One region of the Enterococcus sp. JNUCC 77 genome, then DNA from elsewhere that is predicted to be linked to it. Evidence: predicted binding sites of a transcription regulator. Region 1 holds the regulator's gene; the other holds the start of a gene.
What was found. Region 1 encodes CtsR, which represses protease genes until heat stress. Its sites were predicted from a motif close to TTGGTCAAAAAAGGTCAAANA; they were not measured.

Region 1 (10,663 bases):
ATACATTTTCTAAATCCAATAACCGTTGACTTTCTTTTTTCTCTAATTGTTGCAATGGCACACCGGTCCACTGAGAAACCACTGCAGCGACATCTTCTTCTGTTACTTCATTCGCATAGCCTTTTTCTTGTTTGGCTTCTTTTAAAGCTTCTGCTTCAACAGCCTGTGCCATTTGCTTTTCTTTCAAACGTAGACGAGCAGCTGATTCAAAGTCTTGGTTTTGAATCGCTTTTTCTTTTTCTGCTGATAAGTTTTCTAATTCTTGTTTCAATTCTACCAATTCAGATTCTTCATCTGTCGTATCTAAGCGGACTTTCGCACCACTTTCATCCATTAAGTCAATGGCTTTATCTGGTAGTTGACGAGAATTAATATAACGAACTGATAAAGATACCGCCGCATGTAATGCTTCGTCAGTAATCTTAATCCCATGATGTTCTTCATAACGTGGGCGTAAGCCTTTTAAGATTTCTTCTGCTTCTTCAGGAGTTGGTTCTTCCACCTGTACCCGGGCAAAACGACGTTCCAATGCAGAATCTTTTTCAATATATTTTTGATACTCATCTAAAGTCGTGGCACCAATTGTTTGCAATTCACCACGAGCCAAAGCTGGTTTCAAAATATTTGAAGCATCGATCGCACCTTCTGCACCACCGGCACCAATTAAAGTATGCAGTTCATCAATAAATAAAATAATTTGGCCATCGTTATAGATTTCATCAATCACTTTTTTCAAACGATCCTCAAATTCACCACGATACTTTGTACCCGCTACTAATGCGCCCATATCTAACATCATTAGACGTTTTCCACGCATGTCTTCTGGCACATCATCCGTAATTATTCGTTGAGCTAAGCCTTCTACAATGGCTGTCTTACCAACACCGGGTTCACCCACTAAAACTGGATTATTTTTAGTTCGGCGACTTAAAATTTGAACAACACGACGAACTTCACTATCGCGACCTACCACTGGATCTAAACGTTTTTCCCGAGCTAGTTTGGTCATATCACGAGCCAAACTATCAAGCGTTGGCGTCCCTTGTGAATTGGTTGTCGCTTGTTTCGCTGGTTTTCTACGATTGTTTTGACCATTGCTACCAGTCATCGATTCGTTGACGCCCATTTTACGTAATAGCAATTGACGCATCTTAGGTAAGCTTAATCCAAGATTGACTAAAATATGAGAAGCCAAAATCTCATCATCCCGCAGTAAGCCCAATAAAATATGTTCAGTTCCAACCAATTTAGCATTGAAACGTTTGGCTTCATCATCAGCAAAAATCAAAATTTGTTTTGCTCGCGGTGAATAAGGTAAATAACTACCTTCTGCATAATTGGTCACTGAACCATAACCAGTCATATTTTCAATTTCTTCACGAATATCTGCTTCTGTAGAATTCATTTGACGCAAGGTTTTTCCGGCAATTCCCTGTTGTTCAATAACTAAAGCCAATAATAAATGCTCTGAACCAACTGAACGATGTTTAAAATACTTCGCTTCTTGTTGGGCAATCGTCAAGACTGCTTTCGCTCTTTCAGTATATAATTGATCCATCTATTTCACTCCTTTTTTTCATAACTCAAACGTTCTAAAAATCCATGTAATACACGCGCCCGTAATCTATTTTCAATTTGACTAATTCCCAATGTGTTTTTCGACAATGCACTCAGCATTAAATTTCCTTCATTTTCCGTCACAATTTTCTCTTCAAATAATTTTTGAATAATTCCAAAAGCATTTGCTTCCGAAATTTCCGTTCCAAAAGAATTCATTAACTGTTCTAAGAAATAGTGTTGATCGGAAATCTGTACTTTGCTAATCCGAATATAACCACCGCCACCTCGCTTACTTTCAACAATATATCCCCTCTGAAAAGTAAAACGAGTATTGATCACGTAATTAATTTGGGAAGGTACGCAATTAAACAATTGAGCCATTTCCGCTCGCCTGATTTCAATTATTTCATGGTCTTCTAAGATACCCTTCAAATATGCTTCGATTGAATCTGAGGTATTTCGACTCACTATTATCCTCTCCCATTATCTATTTCTGTTGACTATTTCTGACCTTAATTATAACGAATTTAGCATGTGAAAGAAAGAGTAATAGCTTATCTGTTTAAAAATGAGTAAAAAAAATAGAAGGTTTTCACCTTCTAAGAATCGGGAAGACAGGATTCGAACCTGCGACCCCTTGGTCCCAAACCAAGTGCTCTACCAAGCTGAGCTACTTCCCGTAAAAATAAAAAAAGACTACGCGCCCAAGAGGAGTCGAACCCCTAACCTTTTGATCCGTAGTCAAACACTCTATCCAGTTGAGCTATGGGCGCATCATTATTCGTACTAATGCCGAGGACCGGAATCGAACCGGTACGGTGATCACTCACCGCAGGATTTTAAGTCCTGTGCGTCTGCCAGTTCCGCCACCCCGGCATGTCCCTGGTCTTTTCAGAGAAAGCGGAAAACGGGGTTCGAACCCGCGACCCCCACCTTGGCAAGGTGGTGCTCTACCACTGAGCTATTTCCGCAAACTTTCGTTGCTTTTCTTAAAAAAGTGCCGGCTAAAGGACTTGAACCCTCGACCCTCTGATTACAAATCAGATGCTCTACCAACTGAGCTAAGCCGGCGTTTTATTTAATGCGGGTGAAGGGACTTGAACCCCCACGCCCGAAGGCGCTAGATCCTAAATCTAGTGCGTCTGCCAATTCCGCCACACCCGCATATCTTTATGAGCCGTACAGGGCTCGAACCTGTGACCCTCTGATTAAAAGTCAGATGCTCTACCAACTGAGCTAACGGCTCATATGGAGGTTAACGGGTTCGAACCGCTGACCCTCTGCTTGTAAGGCAGATGCTCTCCCAGCTGAGCTAAACCTCCATAAATCAAAAAATTCGCGTGGCGACGTCCTACTCTCACAAGGGGCAACCCCTCACTACGATCGGCGCTAAAAAGCTTAACTTCTGTGTTCGACATGGGAACAGGTGTATCCTTCTTGCTATCGCCACCACACTATTTAGTTGAGTAAACTTCGCTCACTCAAAACTGGATCAAAAAACATTCCATCTTTTTTTAACTTCCGAGTCCATTTTATCTTGGTTAAGTCCTCGATCGATTAGTATCAGTCCGCTCCGTACATCACTGCACTTCCACTTCTGACCTATCTACCTGATCTTCTCTCAGGGATCTTACTTTCTTTAAGAAATGGGAAATCTCATCTTGAGGTGGGCTTCACACTTAGATGCTTTCAGCGTTTATCCCTTCCCTACATAGCTACCCAGCGATGCCTTTGGCAAGACAACTGGTACACCAGCGGTAAGTCCATCCCGGTCCTCTCGTACTAAGGACAGATCCTCTCAAATTTCCAACGCCCGCGACGGATAGGGACCGAACTGTCTCACGACGTTCTGAACCCAGCTCGCGTGCCGCTTTAATGGGCGAACAGCCCAACCCTTGGGACCGACTACAGCCCCAGGATGCGACGAGCCGACATCGAGGTGCCAAACCTCCCCGTCGATGTGGACTCTTGGGGGAGATAAGCCTGTTATCCCCAGGGTAGCTTTTATCCGTTGAGCGATGGCCCTTCCATGCGGAACCACCGGATCACTAAGCCCGACTTTCGTCCCTGCTCGACTTGTAGGTCTCGCAGTCAAGCTCCCTTGTGCCTTTACACTCTGCGAATGATTTCCAACCATTCTGAGGGAACCTTTGGGCGCCTCCGTTACTCTTTAGGAGGCGACCGCCCCAGTCAAACTGCCCATCTGACACTGTCTCCCATCACGATTAGTGATGCGGGTTAGAGTGGCCATAACACAAGGGTAGTATCCCACCATTGCCTCCGTCGAAACTAGCGTCCCGACTTCTACGGCTCCTACCTATCCTGTACATGTGGTACAGACACTCAATATCAAACTGCAGTAAAGCTCCATGGGGTCTTTCCGTCCTGTCGCGGGTAACCTGCATCTTCACAGGTACTAAAATTTCACCGAGTCTCTCGTTGAGACAGTGCCCAAATCGTTACGCCTTTCGTGCGGGTCGGAACTTACCCGACAAGGAATTTCGCTACCTTAGGACCGTTATAGTTACGGCCGCCGTTTACTGGGGCTTCAATTCGTACCTTCGCTTACGCTAAGCACTCCTCTTAACCTTCCAGCACCGGGCAGGCGTCAGCCCCTATACTTCATCTTTCGATTTTGCAGAGACCTGTGTTTTTGATAAACAGTCGCTTGGGCCTATTCACTGCGGCTGATCGTTAGATCAGCACCCCTTCTCCCGAAGTTACGGGGTCATTTTGCCGAGTTCCTTAACGAGAGTTCGCTCGCTCACCTTAGGATACTCTCCTCGACTACCTGTGTCGGTTTACGGTACGGGTCATTGTTTTCTCACTAGAAGCTTTTCTTGGCAGTGTGACATCAGAAACTTCGGTACTTGTATTTCCCTCCCCATCACAACTTGTCCTTATAAAGATAAGCATTTGACTCATCTTAAGACTCATTGCTTAGACAGACATTTCCAATCGTCTGATTTCTTAGCCTACTGCGTCCCTCCATTGCTCAAACAAAAACAACGAGTACAGGAATATCAACCTGTTATCCATCGCCTACGCCTTTCGGCCTCGGCTTAGGTCCCGACTAACCCTGGGCGGACGAGCCTTCCCCAGGAAACCTTAGTCATACGGTGGACAGGATTCTCACCTGTCTTTCGCTACTCATACCGGCATTCTCACTTCTAAGCGCTCCAGCAGTCCTCACGGTCTACCTTCAACGCCCTTAGAACGCTCTCCTACCATTACACCCTAAGGTGTAATCCACAGCTTCGGTAATATGTTTAGCCCCGGTACATTTTCGGCGCAGGGTCACTCGACTAGTGAGCTATTACGCACTCTTTAAATGGTGGCTGCTTCTAAGCCAACATCCTAGTTGTCTGTGCAACCCCACATCCTTTTCCACTTAACATATATTTTGGGACCTTAGCTGGTGGTCTGGGCTGTTTCCCTTTCGACTATGGATCTTATCACTCACAGTCTGACTCCCAGAGATAAATGTATGGCATTCGGAGTTTATCTGAATTCGGTAACCCGAGATGGGCCCCTAGTCCAAACAGTGCTCTACCTCCATCATTCTTACTCTGAGGCTAGCCCTAAAGCTATTTCGGAGAGAACCAGCTATCTCCAAGTTCGTTTGGAATTTCTCCGCTACCCACACCTCATCCCCGCACTTTTCAACGTACGTGGGTTCGGTCCTCCAGTGCGTTTTACCGCACCTTCAACCTGGACATGGGTAGATCACATGGTTTCGGGTCTACGACCACATACTCATTCGCCCTATTCAGACTCGCTTTCGCTACGGCTCCGTCTCTTCGACTTAACCTCGCATGGGATCGTAACTCGCCGGTTCATTCTACAAAAGGCACGCCATCACCCATTAACGGGCTTTGACTTGTTGTAGGCACACGGTTTCAGGATCTATTTCACTCCCCTTCCGGGGTGCTTTTCACCTTTCCCTCACGGTACTGGTTCACTATCGGTCACTAGGGAGTATTTAGCCTTGGGAGATGGTCCTCCCGGATTCCGACGGAATTCCTCGTGTTCCGCCGTACTCAGGATCCTCCTAGGTGTGATTCAAATTTCATCTACGGGGCTTTTACCCTGTCTCGCAGACCTTTCCAGGTCCTTCGATTATTTCAATCAACTACCATATCGGAGTCCTACAACCCCAAGAGGCAAGCCTCTTGGTTTGGGCTTTTCCCGTTTCGCTCGCCGCTACTCAGGGAATCGATTTTTCTTTCTCTTCCTGCAGGTACTTAGATGTTTCAGTTCTCTGCGTCTACCTCCATTCAGCTATGTATTCACTGAACAGTAACATCCTGTTAAAGATGCTGGGTTTCCCCATTCGGAAATCTCCGGATCAAAGCTTACTTACAGCTCCCCGAAGCATATCGGTGTTAGTCCCGTCCTTCATCGGCTCCTAGTGCCAAGGCATCCACCGTGCGCCCTTATTCACTTAACCTTATCAACCTTACGGTTGGGTCTTTATCTTCCCTCTAGCGATAGAGTTCCAATAAATAAAAATAAGCAATTGAACTATTAAAAAACTCATTCAACGCGGTGTTCTCGGTTTGTTTTAAAAATTTTTGGTTTGTTTTTTGTATCCAGTTTTCAATGAACGATTTGAGAGTAGACCTCTCAAAACTGAACGAATAAAGATAAACTTGTGTAGTCTCCGTAATTTTCCTTAGAAAGGAGGTGATCCAGCCGCACCTTCCGATACGGCTACCTTGTTACGACTTCACCCCAATCATCTATCCCACCTTAGGCGGCTGGCTCCATAAAGGTTACCTCACCGACTTCGGGTGTTACAAACTCTCGTGGTGTGACGGGCGGTGTGTACAAGGCCCGGGAACGTATTCACCGCGGCGTGCTGATCCGCGATTACTAGCGATTCCGGCTTCATGTAGGCGAGTTGCAGCCTACAATCCGAACTGAGAGAAGCTTTAAGAGATTAGCTTAGCCTTGCGACTTCGCGACTCGTTGTACTTCCCATTGTAGCACGTGTGTAGCCCAGGTCATAAGGGGCATGATGATTTGACGTCATCCCCACCTTCCTCCGGTTTGTCACCGGCAGTCTCGCTAGAGTGCCCAACTAAATGATGGCAACTAACAATAAGGGTTGCGCTCGTTGCGGGACTTAACCCAACATCTCACGACACGAGCTGACGACAACCATGCACCACCTGTCACTTTGCCCCCGAAGGGGAAGCTCTATCTCTAGAGTGGTCAAAGGATGTCAAGACCTGGTAAGGTTCTTCGCGTTGCTTCGAATTAAACCACATGCTCCACCGCTTGTGCGGGCCCCCGTCAATTCCTTTGAGTTTCAACCTTGCGGTCGTACTCCCCAGGCGGAGTGCTTAATGCGTTAGCTGCAGCACTGAAGGGCGGAAACCCTCCAACACTTAGCACTCATCGTTTACGGCGTGGACTACCAGGGTATCTAATCCTGTTTGCTCCCCACGCTTTCGAGCCTCAGCGTCAGTTACAGACCAGAGAGCCGCCTTCGCCACTGGTGTTCCTCCATATATCTACGCATTTCACCGCTACACATGGAATTCCACTCTCCTCTTCTGCACTCAAGTCTCCCAGTTTCCAATGACCCTCCCCGGTTGAGCCGGGGGCTTTCACATCAGACTTAAGAGACCGCCTGCGCTCGCTTTACGCCCAATAAATCCGGACAACGCTTGCCACCTACGTATTACCGCGGCTGCTGGCACGTAGTTAGCCGTGGCTTTCTGGTCAGATACCGTCAAGGGATAAACTTTCCACTCTTATCCTTGTTCTTCTCTGACAACAGAGTTTTACGATCCGAAAACCTTCTTCACTCACGCGGCGTTGCTCGGTCAGACTTTCGTCCATTGCCGAAGATTCCCTACTGCTGCCTCCCGTAGGAGTTTGGGCCGTGTCTCAGTCCCAATGTGGCCGATCACCCTCTCAGGTCGGCTATGCATCGTTGCCTTGGTGAGCCGTTACCTCACCAACTAGCTAATGCACCGCGGGTCCATCCTCCAGTGACGCAATTGCGCCTTTCAAAAGAAAACCAGGCGGTTTTCTCTGTTATGCGGTATTAGCACCTGTTTCCAAGTGTTATCCCCCGCTGGAGGGTAGGTTACCCACGTGTTACTCACCCGTTCGCCACTCCTTTTCTTTCGGTGGAGCAAGCTCCGGTGAAAGAAAAAGCGTTCGACTTGCATGTATTAGGCACGCCGCCAGCGTTCGTCCTGAGCCAGGATCAAACTCTCATTAAAAAGTTTGCACAGTCTTGCGACTGTTAGCTCAATTGTATTAATTGACTTGTTGCTAGCATATTGCTTGCTTTGTATTGTTTGTTCCTATAAATAGGAACGCCCTACACATTTGGTTCGTCTTATTCGTTCAGTTTTCAAAGGTCTATTTCTGTTGCATCAGCAACTTTTATATCTTATCACCTTGCCAAGTGAAAGTCAACAACTTTTTTGAATTAATTTTCAAAAAAATAATTTGAAGATTTTCTATTTAATGGCTCTGATTGGCATGTCCTCAACGAGAACATAAAATAATATAACAGTTTTCAAGGCGTTGGTCAACGAAAAAAAAATATTTTTATTCACTTTTTTTAAACCCGATGTATAAATATAAATCAGTGTTTTTTCGTTCGTTTTTTTTGCTTTAATTGATGGAAATCAGCGTTCCCTAAATTATATCTTTCGCTATTTCTATTATTGATTTTTCCTTAACCTGTAGTGATGTTTTTTCACTTCCTAAAGATTCTTTGGTAAAATGGAATCATACCCTTATATAGGAGGAATTAGACAGATGAGAATTTTAGTTGCAGACGATGATAAAGAAATTGTTGAACTATTGAGTATCTATTTACACAATGAAGGTTACGAAGTTGTGAAAGCTTATGATGGCAAGGAAGCATTAAGTAAATTACGGACAACTACGGATATTGATCTTTTAATTTTGGACATCATGATGCCAGTGATGGATGGAATGCAAGTTGTCAAAGAATTGCGGAAAGAATCGCAAATCCCAATTATCATGTTGACTGCCAAAACAACCGACATGGATAAAATTAAAGGATTGGTTGCTGGTGCAGATGATTATGTAACAAAACCATTTAATCCTTTAGAAGTAATGGCACGGGTAAAATCTTTGTTACGCCGAACAAAAATGGCAGTTGCCGAAGAACAACCGGATATTTTAGAAATCCAATCATTGATTATTAACAAAGATTCCCATGAAGTTAAAACAATGGATGGCAAAGAAATCCAGCTAACAGCTTTAGAGTTTGGAATTTTGTATTTATTAGCTAGTCATCCAAATCGGGTTTTCTCAGCCGATGAAATATTTGAACGAGTGTGGAAACAAGAAAGTATCGTTTCAGCAAAAACTGTTATGGTTCACGTAAGTCACTTGCGGGATAAAATTGAAGACGCAACCGACGGTGAAAAAGTCATTCAAACAGTTTGGGGTGTAGGATACAAGATTGATGCCAAATAGAGTAGAAAAAAAGCGGCGAATCACTTTAACTTCAAAGGAAATCAGTGAATTAATTGCTGAAGGGATCGTGACGGTAATTATTTTACTTCTATTAAATGTCGCATTAATGGTACTGATTTCTCAATTATTAAATAATTCGCCAGATTTACAAGATGCAGTCTACCGTTCTAGAAATATTTTTGCTAACAACTACAACAGCGATATTTTTTTAAGCGGCCGCTATTTTATTATTCCTTTTTTCTTAGTAGTGGATGCCTTAGTCGTCTTTTGGCGTTTGATTCGTCGTTATCGTCAAATGCAGCTGCGTCACATCATCAATGAATTACATTTTATTGCTAATGGCAATTATAATTACCGGATTCCTTTCGAATTGCGGGGGGATTTGAGTAAAGTAGTTTCAAGTATCAATGGTTTAGTTGATAGTACTGTTGCTGCGATCGAAGATGAGCGGGCGATTGAAACTTCTAAGGATGAATTAATAACAAACGTCAGCCACGATATCCGTACTCCATTGACTTCAATTATCGGCTATTTAGGTTTAATTGAAGATGGTCAATATCAAAGTGAAGAGGAATTACGTAAGTATACTGGCATTGCTTATTCCAAAGCTAAACAGATGAAATCCTTAGTAGAAGATTTATTTGAATATACGAAAGTCCGTCAACCAAGCGTCCCTGTGAATTTTATTTCCTTTGACATGGTGCAGTTATTAGAGCAACTAGCTACTGAATTTGAACTAGAAGCTACCAAAAAAAACGTCACGATTCAAGTGAAAACTACAGAGAAAAAACTCTTTATGGATGGGGACACAGAAAAATTAGTGCGGGTTTTTAATAACCTCATTTCTAATGCTTTGAAATACGGTGGCGGAGCTGATCAAATTATTATTTCGATTGAGAGAGAAAATACAGAAGCTGTTATCACAGTGAAAAATAACGGTATACCAATACCCCGTGAATCATTAGACCAACTTTTTGATCGTTTTTACCGAGCAGACACTTCTCGCTCACAAGAAATTAGTGGCACTGGTTTAGGCTTAGCGATTGCCCAAAATATTGTGAATCTTCATGGTGGTTATATTTTTGCTCAGTCGGATGAGAATTGGACTTCGTTTATTATTCACTTGCCTTTAGTCAGTAATGTAAAAAATTTAGAAAAGCGTTGACAATAAATTTTTGATTGCTTATACTGTAGTCAATTCATAACAAGCAGGAAACCAAGTACTTCCCTTTTCTTTTTAGAGAGTTGATGGTGGGTGAAAATCAACAGTTAAAGGTTAGGAAATCCAGTTTCATTATTCTGTGCTTTTTGAAAGAGAAGCCGGCCAGCAACCGATATCTGCTACGAGGAGCAGCTGATTTCAGCTGAACTAAGGTGGTACCGCGAAATTCAACATCGTTTCGTCCCTAGACAATAGGGATGAGACGGTGTTTTTTTATTTTAAAGGAGGAAAAGGAAAATGTTAGACGTAAAAATGATTCGTAATAATGTAGAAGAGGTCAAAGAAAAATTAGCGACTCGAGGTGTAGAAGCTGACGTTTTAACTAGATTTATTGATCTAGATGAAAAACGCCGCGAGCTTTTAGTCAAAACCGAAGAGCTTAAAAAATATCGTAATGACGTTTCC
Region 2 (10,663 bases), 1.7 Mb from region 1:
TAGTGCCGTGATGGTAATCGATAGCGCTAAAGGGATAGAAGCCCAAACTAAAAAATTATTCCAAGTTGTTAAGCGGCGTGGTATTCCAATTTTTACCTTTATTAATAAATTAGACCGAGATGGTCGGGAACCTTTAGAATTATTGGAAGAATTAGAAGAATTATTACAAATTGAGTCTTATCCTATGAATTGGCCAATTGGTATGGGAAAAGGTTTAGAAGGCTTGTATGATATCTACAATGAACGAATTGAATTCTACCGTCCTGAACGTTATGAAGGAGAAAAATATATTACTTTAACTGATGGAGAAATTGCTGGCGATCATCCACTAAAAGAGCAATCAATCTATGAAGATGTTTTAGGTGAAGTAGAATTAGTCAAAGAAGCTGGTGATCAGTTCGATCCAGAAAAAATTGCAAAAGGTGATCAAACGCCCGTTTTCTTTGGCTCAGCTTTAACCAATTTCGGTGTTCAGACATTTTTAGAAACTTTTGTTAATTTAGCTCCTAAACCATATGCCCATAAAACAGAAGACGGAGAAGCTGTTTCTCCTTATGAAGAAGAACTTTCAGGTTTTGTTTTTAAAATTCAAGCCAATATGAATCCGAATCATCGTGACCGGATTGCTTTTGTCCGAATTTGCTCAGGGACTTTCGAACGAGGCATGGATGTCACGTTAAATCGGACTGGGAAAAAAATGAAATTAAGTAATGTGACACAATTTATGGCAGATGCTCGGGAAAATGTTGAGGAAGCTGTAGCAGGTGATATTATTGGTGTCTATGATACAGGTAATTATCAAATAGGTGATACCATTTATGAAGGTAAGTTGAAAGTTCAGTATGAAGAATTACCTTCTTTTACGCCAGAATTATTTATGAAAGTTACCGCCAAAAATGTCATGAAACAAAAATCATTTCATAAAGGTATTTATCAGCTGGTGCAAGAAGGTGCCATTCAGTTGTATAAAACATATTTAACGGATGAATATATTATTGGTGCTGTTGGACAATTACAGTTTGAAGTTTTTCAGCATCGGATGTTAAATGAGTACAATGCTGAAGTTGTTATGACGCCGATGGGACATAAAATTGCCCGTTGGATTGATCCAGAGCAGCTAGACGAACGAATGAGTTCTAGTCGAAACATCTTAGCTAAAGATCGTTTTGATCAGCCACTGTTTTTATTCGAGAATCAATTTGCGATGCGTTGGTTTTCAGATAAGTACCCTGAGGTTGAATTGAAGAGTCTAATGTAATAAAATAAAAAATTATCAGTAAGTTTAAAGCTTTACTGGTAATTTTTTTATTCTTGGTAAAACAAGGAGGAAGCAATGAAGAAAAAAATAACGATCATGTTTATTTTCTTATTTTTTAGCATGATTTATGTGGCACCTTTATTTATTAGGTCTGGTCTGGTTCATTATAATAATCAAGATGCATATTTTCATTTAGCACGAATTGATGGTTTGGCTACCGTTTGGAAAAGTCCCATCAATTTTATTAGTTTTCACCAAATTGGCTCAGATGTAAATCAGTTTTACCCGTGGCTACTGATTTACCCCGCTTATATTTTTAAAGTTATCACTGGGAGTACTATTTTAGGATATAAGTTATATATTTTATTGGTGACTTTCTTTACTATGCTGATTGCTTATTATTCCATGAAATCAATCAAAAATAATGGGAAGACAGCTTTAATTTTTAGCCTAATTTATACTTTTTCTAGTTACCACAGTACTGATTTATTTTATCGAGGCTCATTAGGTGAATTTCTAGCAATGACTTTTTTGCCGTTAGTATTAGCAGGAGCCTATCAAGTCTATTATGGCGATGAAAAACGGTGGAAATTGTTAATGATTGGCATGAGCTTATTGGTCTACAGTCATGTATTGTCAGTTTTTATGGTAGGGATATTGTTGTTTTTATTTGCCATTTTTAGCTTTTATTTTTGGGATAAAAAAATTTTGCGACTATTAGCCATTGCAAAAGCTGCTTTAGGAACCGGCTTACTTTCTCTAGGTTTTGTAATCCCGATGCTGCAGCAAAATGCCTGGCAAGAAATTTATTCTCCAACTACTAATTTAATTAATGGCATTAACTTGTCGGAATTATTGAAAAATACTATGTTGAATAACATAAATGGTTATAGTATTGGTGCGGTACTTTTTTTTGGAATTTTAATTACCTTTTATAATTATAAAAAATTAACTAAAGTAGACTTAGCAATTTACATAAGCGGGATTATTTTATTTTTATTTGTGTCTAATTTATTTCCTTGGCATTTTATCTCAACGACACTGTTAGTCAGAATTCAATTTGCCTGGCGCTTAAGTACTTTTGCAACATTGTTTCTTGCCTATGGCTTAAGTGTTGGCTTAACACCAAATAAGAAAATTGAGTTGCCATTCTTTATTTCATTAATAGTATTAGTGGTTGGCTTGAATACTTTTTCTGTATACAATATATACAAATCACCGAGTGTGTATAATTTAGCGGCCGAAGCAAGCGATGAGCGAGTTATTTTAACTGATGAAATTTCGGGAATTTGGAAAAATCAAATGTTTTTTGATTATGTCAGTGTGGCTGCTCAAGAAAATAGCAGTTTGGTTATACCTTATGCTTTTGTTTTAAATAAAGAGCAGATTCATCCAGAGGTAAAAAACCATGGAGATTATGTGACGATTAGTTATGATAATCAAGAAGGAGCTGGACAATTAGAAACGCCTTTTTTAAAATACTTAGGTCAGCAAGCAACTCTAAATGGAAAAAAAGTCGCTACAGAAATTTCTTCTTTTGGGACAACCGGTCTAGCTATTGTAAAAGGACAAAATGAAATTACGATCCAGTATCATTATACGAATGTTGCCATCTTTTCAGCTTTTATTAGTTTTATGACTCTTATAGGTTTTATCTCGTGGGAAATATTTTTAATTTATCAACGAAAAAAAGATGATGGTCGCTAGGCCATCATCTTTTTTGGTTATTCTTCTTTTGTCGCAGTATCTTCTTTAGCCAAACGTTCTGGTTTAGAAGTAATCACGATCCGATCATCCTTATCAAGTTTTGCTTTTAATTCATGAATTGTTGGATGATCTAAATAAAACTCGGCAATCCCGTCTTCGATATTTTCTTGTATTGTCCGACGCAATGGACGTGCACCCATTGCAGGATCGTATCCTAATTCAACCAATTTTTCTTTGACATTTTTCGGTACATCAATCGTAATTTTTTGTGGTGCCAACATTGCGTTGACATCATCTAGCATTAAGGAAACAATTTCCATTAGGCCTTCTTTAGATAGAGTACCAAATTCTACAATCGCATCAAAACGGTTTAAGAATTCTGGTGCAAAGAAATTGTTTAATTGTCCTAAGACTGAGCGAGTGACGCCATCTTTAGCAGCACCAAAACCAACGTTAGCTTCGATTTTACCAGTTCCGGCATTACTTGTCATAATAATGATTGTATCTTTGAAGCTGACAGTTCGACCTTGAGAGTCAGTCAAACGACCATCATCTAAGATTTGTAAAAACATGTGAAGTACATCTGGATGTGCTTTTTCAATTTCATCTAATAAAATTAAGCTATATGGATGACGACGTACTTGTTCAGTTAATTGACCGGCTTCTTCGTAACCAACATAGCCTGGAGGAGAACCGATTAATTTAGAGACACTGTGTTTTTCCATATATTCACTCATGTCAAAGCGAATCATTGATTCATCAGAACCAAACAATTCTTTCGCTAATTGACGAGCTAATTCAGTTTTACCAACACCGGTTGGTCCAACAAATAGGAATGAACCGATTGGACGATTTTTCTTATTTAAACCGACCCGGTTACGACGAATCGCTTTCGCCACCTTATCAATTGCTTCATCTTGACCAATGACATGTTTTTTCAAATCATCAGATAAGTTTTTCAACTGTAGTTGTTCTTTTTCCTTTAGTTCGCCAACAGGAATACCAGTACTTTTTTCGATAATTTCTTCCATGTCTTTTTCAGTAATGACAGGAGTTTCTTCGTCGGTTAATTGTTTTTCTTTCATTTTTTGTAATTTATCGATTTGGTCACGATAATAAGCAGCCTTTTCAAAATCTTCTTGTTGAGAAGCATATTTCTTTTGTTCTTCAGCTTCAGCTAGTTTTTTATCGATCGTTTTTGGATCAACCAATTGAATAGTTAAATTTTTCTTTGAACCAGTTTCGTCTAACAAATCAATAGCTTTATCTGGTAAAAATCGATCTTGCACGTAGCGATTTGAAAGTTCAGCTGCAGCAACAATTGAATCATCTGTATATTTCACATGATGATAATCTTCATAGCGAGGTTGTAAACCTTTCAAGATTTCAATCGTTTCTTCAACAGAAGGTTCTTCCACTCGAACAGGTTGCATCCGACGTTCTAATGCCGCATCTTTTTCAATAATACGGTATTCATTTAAGGTAGTTGCGCCAACCATTTGTAATTCGCCACGAGCTAAGGCTGGTTTCAAGATATTTCCTGCATCCATATTGCCATCTCCGGCAGCACCAGCGCCAACAATTTCATGAACTTCATCAATAAATAAGATGATATTTTCAGCAGAGCGAATTTCTTCGATTAATTTTTGCATCCGTTCTTCGAATTGTCCGCGAATACCAGTACCTTGAACTAATGAAGCCACATCTAAACGAATGACTTCTTTGTCCATTAGTTTTTGAGGAACGTCACCGTCAACAATTTTTTGTGCTAAACCTTCAACTACAGCTGTTTTACCAACCCCAGGTTCACCAATTAAAACTGGATTATTTTTTGTCCGTCGATTTAAAATTTCAATCACACGTTGAATTTCATCATCACGGCCTACAACCGGATCGATGTCACCATCACGTGCTTGTTTTGTAATGTTAATACCATATTCATCTAGTAGTCCACCGCCACCATTACGAGGGGGTTGATTGTTCAATCCATTTCCGCCACCAAATTGTGTTGGTGGTGTTTGATCAGGTTGACCTTGTCTACCTTGGTTCATTTGGTTAGACATATTACGGAATAAATCATCTAAACTACCAAATCCAAAAGGATCATTTTGGGCCATTTGCGGAGCACCTCCACTTGCTTGATTTTTTAATTTTTGATAACAACTTTGGCAATAATCTAGTTGCTTATTTTGTCCATTGACGTTTGCATATAAATGAATTGTTGCCTCGTTTATATGACAGTTTTGGCAAAGCATCGCATTCACCCTTTCAGTATTTTCTTTTATTTTACAACTAGCAAGGGCGTACGTAAAAAGATACGCTGTAAAAGTTGCGGCCATAAGTTTGACTTTCACTGACCTTGAGTTTATTATACTGACTTTAAATTTAAAATCAAGGGTTTTGCTCAAAAAATTAGCACTTGGATCAAAAGAGTGCTAAATAGCATATTTATAAATTTTTATGAATGATTAAAAAGAAACAATAATTATTTTTTTGCCGCAAGCCGAAAAGAAAGGGGATACATTAATTTGAATTTATTTAATTAAAATTGTTGTATCAAAATTCAAAAAATGGTAATCTAATGAAATGAAGGGCTAAGGCTAAAGGTGTTTTAAAAGCCCTAACATAAATTTTACTTTCTTAATTATAAAGGAGAATGGTCAAGATGGAAAAACAAGATTTTCACGTAGTAGCTGAAACAGGTATTCACGCGCGCCCTGCAACATTATTGGTGCAAGCAGCAAGTAAATTCAACTCAGATATTAATTTAGAGTATAAAGGTAAATCTGTTAACCTTAAATCAATCATGGGCGTAATGTCTCTTGGTGTTGGTCAAGGCTCTGATGTTACTATCTCTGCTGAAGGTGCTGACGAAAAAGAAGCAATCGAAGCGATCGTAGAAACTATGAAGAAAGAAGGACTATCTGAATAATGGTTGAAATGCTAAAAGGTATTGCCGCTAGTGACGGAGTTGCCGTTGCGAAAGCTTACTTGCTAGTACAACCGGATTTGTCTTTTAAAAAGAATAATATTGAAGATGTGGCTGCCGAAGAAAAGCGTTTAGATGACGCTTTGGCAGCTTCTTCTGCAGAATTACAAAAAATTCGGGATAAAGCAGCAAAAAGCTTAGGTGAAGAAGAAGCACAAGTATTTGATGCACATTTAATGGTATTATCTGATCCAGAAATGATCGGACAAATTAAACAACACATTACTGATAATAAAATCAATGCAGAAAGTAGCTTGAAAGAAGTTACTGATATGTATATTGGTATGTTTGAGGCAATGGATGATAACGCTTATATGCAAGAACGGGCAGCCGATATTCGTGACGTTGCTAAACGTGTCTTAGCACATTTAATGGGTGTAACATTACCAGATCCGTCAATGATTGATGAAGAGGTTGTCGTTGTGGCTCATGACTTGACTCCAAGTGATACAGCCCAATTAGACAAAAACTTTGTAAAAGCTTTCGTTACTGATATTGGCGGTCGTACTTCACATTCTGCAATTATGGCTCGTTCTTTAGAAATTCCTGCTATCGTGGGAACTAAAGAAATTACTGCCAAAGTTAAAGAAGGCGATCAGTTAGCGGTTAATGGTATCGCTGGTGAAGTTATTGTTAATCCAACCGAAGACCAAGCCAATGATTTTATCAAAGTTGGCGAAGCCTATGCTGCTCAAAAAGCAGAATGGGAAAAATTAAAAGATGCTGAAACAGTTACGGCTGATGGTAAGCATTTTGAATTAGCTGCAAATATTGGTACGCCAAAAGATTTAGCAGGTGTTCACGCTAATGGCGCTGAAGCTATTGGTCTATACCGTACAGAATTCTTATACATGGATGCACCAGATTTTCCAACTGAAGAAGATCAATTTGAAGCTTACAAAGCAGTTATTGAAGGTATGGATGGAAAACCTGTCGTTGTTCGGACTATGGACATTGGTGGAGATAAAGAACTTCCTTATTTGAAATTACCGCATGAAATGAATCCTTTCTTAGGTTACCGGGCATTACGAATTAGTTTATCTGAACTAGGTGATGGTATGTTCCGTACACAATTACGGGCATTATTACGCGCTTCTGTTTTTGGAAACTTACGGATTATGTTCCCAATGGTAGCTACTTTGAAAGAATTTAGAGCAGCTAAGAAAATTTATGAAGAAGAAAAAGCTAAATTGATTTCAGAAGACGTAAAAGTTTCTGATACAATCCAAGTAGGGATTATGATTGAAATTCCTGCGGCAGCTGTTTTAGCAGATAAATTTGCTAAAGAAGTTGATTTCTTCAGTGTTGGTACCAACGATTTAATTCAATATACAATGGCTGCAGACCGTATGAACGAACAAGTTTCATACTTATATCAACCATACAACCCATCAATTCTACGTTTGCTTAAAAATGTTATTGATGCAGCACATGCTGAAGGTAAATGGGCCGGTATGTGTGGTGAGATGGCTGGCGATCAAACAGCTGTGCCGATTTTAATGGGTATGGGTCTGGATGAGTTCTCAATGAGTGCCACTTCTATCTTAAAAACACGTAGCTTAATGAAACGTTTAACAACAACAGACATGCAAGAACTTGCTGAAAAAGCATTAAATGATTGCGATACAATGGAAGAAGTTGTTGACTTAGTAAATCAATACGTAAAATAATCATCTAAAGAGTATTGTCTGAAAAAGACAATGCTCTTTTTTTTTGAATTCAGTCTCTGGTTGGAGCGTATAAAAATCTGGCTATGGTATAATGGGTTTTGATTACAGGAGGTTACCATGAAAATATTATTATATTTTGAAGGCCAAAATGTCATTGGGAAATCTGGGATCGGTCGAGCTGAGGCCCATCAAAAAAGAGCATTACAATCAGTCGGAATTGATTTTACTACGAATCCTAAAGCGGAAGATTATGATATCTTACACGTGAACACCTATGGACCGAAGAGTTATCAATTAGTGAAAAAGGCAAAGAAAAATGGCAAGAAAATTATTTATCATGCCCATTCAACAGAAGAAGATTTTCGTAATTCTTTTGTAGGATCTAATCAAATGGCACCGCTATTTAAAAAATGGCTGGTATCTTTATATCAAGAAAGTGATTTTATTATTACGCCAACATCATACTCGCGAAAGTTATTGAAAAATTATGGGTTAAAACAACCAATTGCAGCAATTTCAAATGGGATTGACCTACGAAAGTATTACCCTGATGAACGAAAAAGAACGCTCTTTCGTGATCACTTCAAATTAACGGCTAGTGACAAAGTAATTATTTGTGTTGGCTTGTTTTTTGAACGAAAAGGAATTATTGATTTTGTAGAAATCGCAAAGAACATGCCAGATTATACTTTTATTTGGTTTGGTCATGTTCCAATGGCATCAATTCCCCATAAAATTCGTAAAATCGTGAAGAAAGATCATCCTGAAAATGTCATTTTCCCTGGGTATATCAACGGTGATATTATAGAAGGGGCCTATTCTGCGGCTGATTTATTTTTCTTTCCTTCTTATGAAGAAACAGAAGGTATTGTTGTCTTAGAAGCTTTAGCTAGTCAGCAACAAATTTTAGTCAGAGACATACCAGTCTATGAAGGCTGGCTGAAAAATGGTTATAATTGTTACATGGGTCATAATAACCAAGAGTTTCAAGAGTTAATCAGGAAAATTACCGAGAAAAAATTACCGAATGTAAGTTTAGCAGGATTTAGGACTGCCCAAACAAAAAGTATTAATGAGATTGGTAAAGAATTGCAAACCGTCTATCAATCAGTACTGGATCTACCTTATAACCATGAAATTTATCGACGGATTATGTGATAGCTTGGAGGAAGAAGTGTGAGAATTGGATTTTTTACAGATACTTATTTTCCGCAAGTCAGCGGAGTATCAACATCTATTCGAACGTTGAAAATCGAATTAGAAAAATTAGGTCATGAGGTTTACATATTCACGACGACTGATCCCGATGCTTTGGAATTGGAAAAAGATATCGTGCGTATGCCAAGTGTCCCTTTTGTCTCATTTAAGGATCGCAGAATAGTTGTTCGAGGAATGTGGTTTGCTTATCAAGTGGCCAAAGATTTACAATTGGATTTAATTCATACCCATACAGAATTTGGGGCTGGCTTTTTAGGAAAAATGGTGGCTAATCGTTTAGAGATTCCAGTGATTCATACTTATCACACTATGTATGAGGATTATTTACATTATATTGCCAATGGAAAAGTTGTTCGACCAGGTGCAGTTAAATATTTTATTGGCCGCTTTGTTAACCATTCAACCGGAGTCGTGTGTCCCAGTGAACGGGTGGTAAATACCTTGAAACGTTACGATGTGAATATCCCGATGAAGGTGATTCCGACTGGGATTGATATAAAACAATATCTGCGGCCAGATATTACTAAGGAAATGACCGATCAGTTACGCTTAGATTTAGGAATTTCATCTGATGAAATAATGGCGTTGTCATTGAGCCGTATTTCATATGAGAAAAACATCCAAGTGATTGTCAAACAGTTTCCTGAAGTACTTGAAGCTTTACCAAATGTTCGATTGGTAATTGTGGGAAAGGGTCCTTATCGTAAAGATTTGGAAGAAATGGCTGAAGATTTAAACATTTCGAAATCAGTTGTTTTTACAGGGGAAGTTCCCCATGAAAATGTTTCGCTCTATTATCATGCAGCGGATTATTTTGTAAGTGCATCAACGTCTGAAACACAAGGACTAACATATGCAGAAGCGATTGCATCCGGTTTGCAATGTTGTGTGGAAGGCAATGAGTATCTCAATCAATTATTTGATAAACCTTCCTTAGGTGTTACTTATAAAAATGATCAAGATTTTGCTAAAACATTTATTGAATATGTTCAGAGTAATATTTCTATGAATACGTCAGATCGGGCACAGAAGTTAAAAGAGATTTCAGCTGAAAAATTCGGTGAAGATATGCAAGATTTTTACCAAGAAATGCTTGTTCATTATCAACTTGAAACAGAAAATAAAACAGCACCTGTAGAAAAGGTAAGAATGAAATTAACTTCATTGAAAAATTCTAATAGCAAGTAAAAAAAATAGAAACATGGAGGAAGTTAAGATGAAAATTGGATTTATCGGCACTGGTGTCATGGGACAATCAATTGTTAAACATTTTTTAGCAGCAGGACATGAGGTAGCGGTATATAACCGGACAAAGAGCAAAACAGATGAATTAGTCGCTAAGGGAGCTGTTTGGCAAGATACACCAGCAAAAGCTACTGAAAGTAGTGAGGTAGTTTTTTCAATGGTTGGCTATCCAAGTGACGTTGAAGAGATTTATTACGGCGATAATGGTGTCTTTAGTGTAACTGTGAGAGATAAAGTTTTAGTTGATTTAACCACTTCTTCGCCCAGTTTAGCTGAGAAAATTTATCAAACTGCTAAAGAAGCTGGCGCTGAAAGTTTAGATGCACCAGTTTCTGGTGGCGACTTAGGGGCACAAAATGCCACCTTAACAATCATGGTTGGCGGCGACCAAGCAACCTTCGATAAAGTAGTACCATTATTTGATATCATGGGTAAAAGTTATTCTCTTCACGGTAGTGCTGGCTTGGGTCAACATACTAAAATGGCCAATCAAATTATGATTGCTGGAACAATGACTGGTATGACGGAGATGTTAGTCTATGCTGATAAAGTGGGATTAGATTTAAATAGTGTGAT

Region 2: ACVWNY_RS08270 (ATP-dependent Clp protease ATP-binding subunit) is a predicted target of CtsR. The motif match lies at 5,306-5,326, and genes of this name have one in related genera.

Annotation. Positions count from the first base shown of each region.
Region 1 is NZ_JBTHIG010000001.1:21,241-31,903, reverse strand. Features, by position in the region: gene ACVWNY_RS00175 (ATP-dependent Clp protease ATP-binding subunit) at 1-1,558, opposite strand, end outside; gene ACVWNY_RS00170 (CtsR family transcriptional regulator) at 1,564-2,031, opposite strand; tRNA gene ACVWNY_RS00165 (tRNA-Pro) at 2,167-2,240, opposite strand; tRNA gene ACVWNY_RS00160 (tRNA-Arg) at 2,260-2,333, opposite strand; tRNA gene ACVWNY_RS00155 (tRNA-Leu) at 2,351-2,436, opposite strand; tRNA gene ACVWNY_RS00150 (tRNA-Gly) at 2,460-2,531, opposite strand; tRNA gene ACVWNY_RS00145 (tRNA-Thr) at 2,559-2,631, opposite strand; tRNA gene ACVWNY_RS00140 (tRNA-Leu) at 2,643-2,724, opposite strand; tRNA gene ACVWNY_RS00135 (tRNA-Lys) at 2,734-2,806, opposite strand; tRNA gene ACVWNY_RS00130 (tRNA-Val) at 2,810-2,882, opposite strand; rRNA gene rrf (5S ribosomal RNA) at 2,899-3,014, opposite strand; rRNA gene ACVWNY_RS00120 (23S ribosomal RNA) at 3,098-6,010, opposite strand; rRNA gene ACVWNY_RS00115 (16S ribosomal RNA) at 6,240-7,799, opposite strand; gene croR (response regulator transcription factor CroR) at 8,347-9,036, shown strand; gene ACVWNY_RS00105 (sensor histidine kinase) at 9,026-10,201, shown strand; gene serS (serine--tRNA ligase) at 10,496-10,663, shown strand, end outside.
Region 2 is NZ_JBTHIG010000001.1:1,672,141-1,682,803, reverse strand. Features, by position in the region: gene ACVWNY_RS08280 (peptide chain release factor 3) at 1-1,258, shown strand, start outside; gene ACVWNY_RS08275 (glycosyltransferase family protein) at 1,334-2,965, shown strand; gene ACVWNY_RS08270 (ATP-dependent Clp protease ATP-binding subunit) at 2,983-5,220, opposite strand; gene ACVWNY_RS08265 (phosphocarrier protein HPr) at 5,631-5,897, shown strand; gene ptsP (phosphoenolpyruvate--protein phosphotransferase) at 5,897-7,624, shown strand; gene ACVWNY_RS08255 (LTA glycolipid anchor biosynthesis glycosyltransferase, IagA/BgsA family) at 7,742-8,782, shown strand; gene ACVWNY_RS08250 (glycosyltransferase family 4 protein) at 8,801-10,030, shown strand; gene ACVWNY_RS08245 (NAD(P)-dependent oxidoreductase) at 10,059-10,663, shown strand, end outside.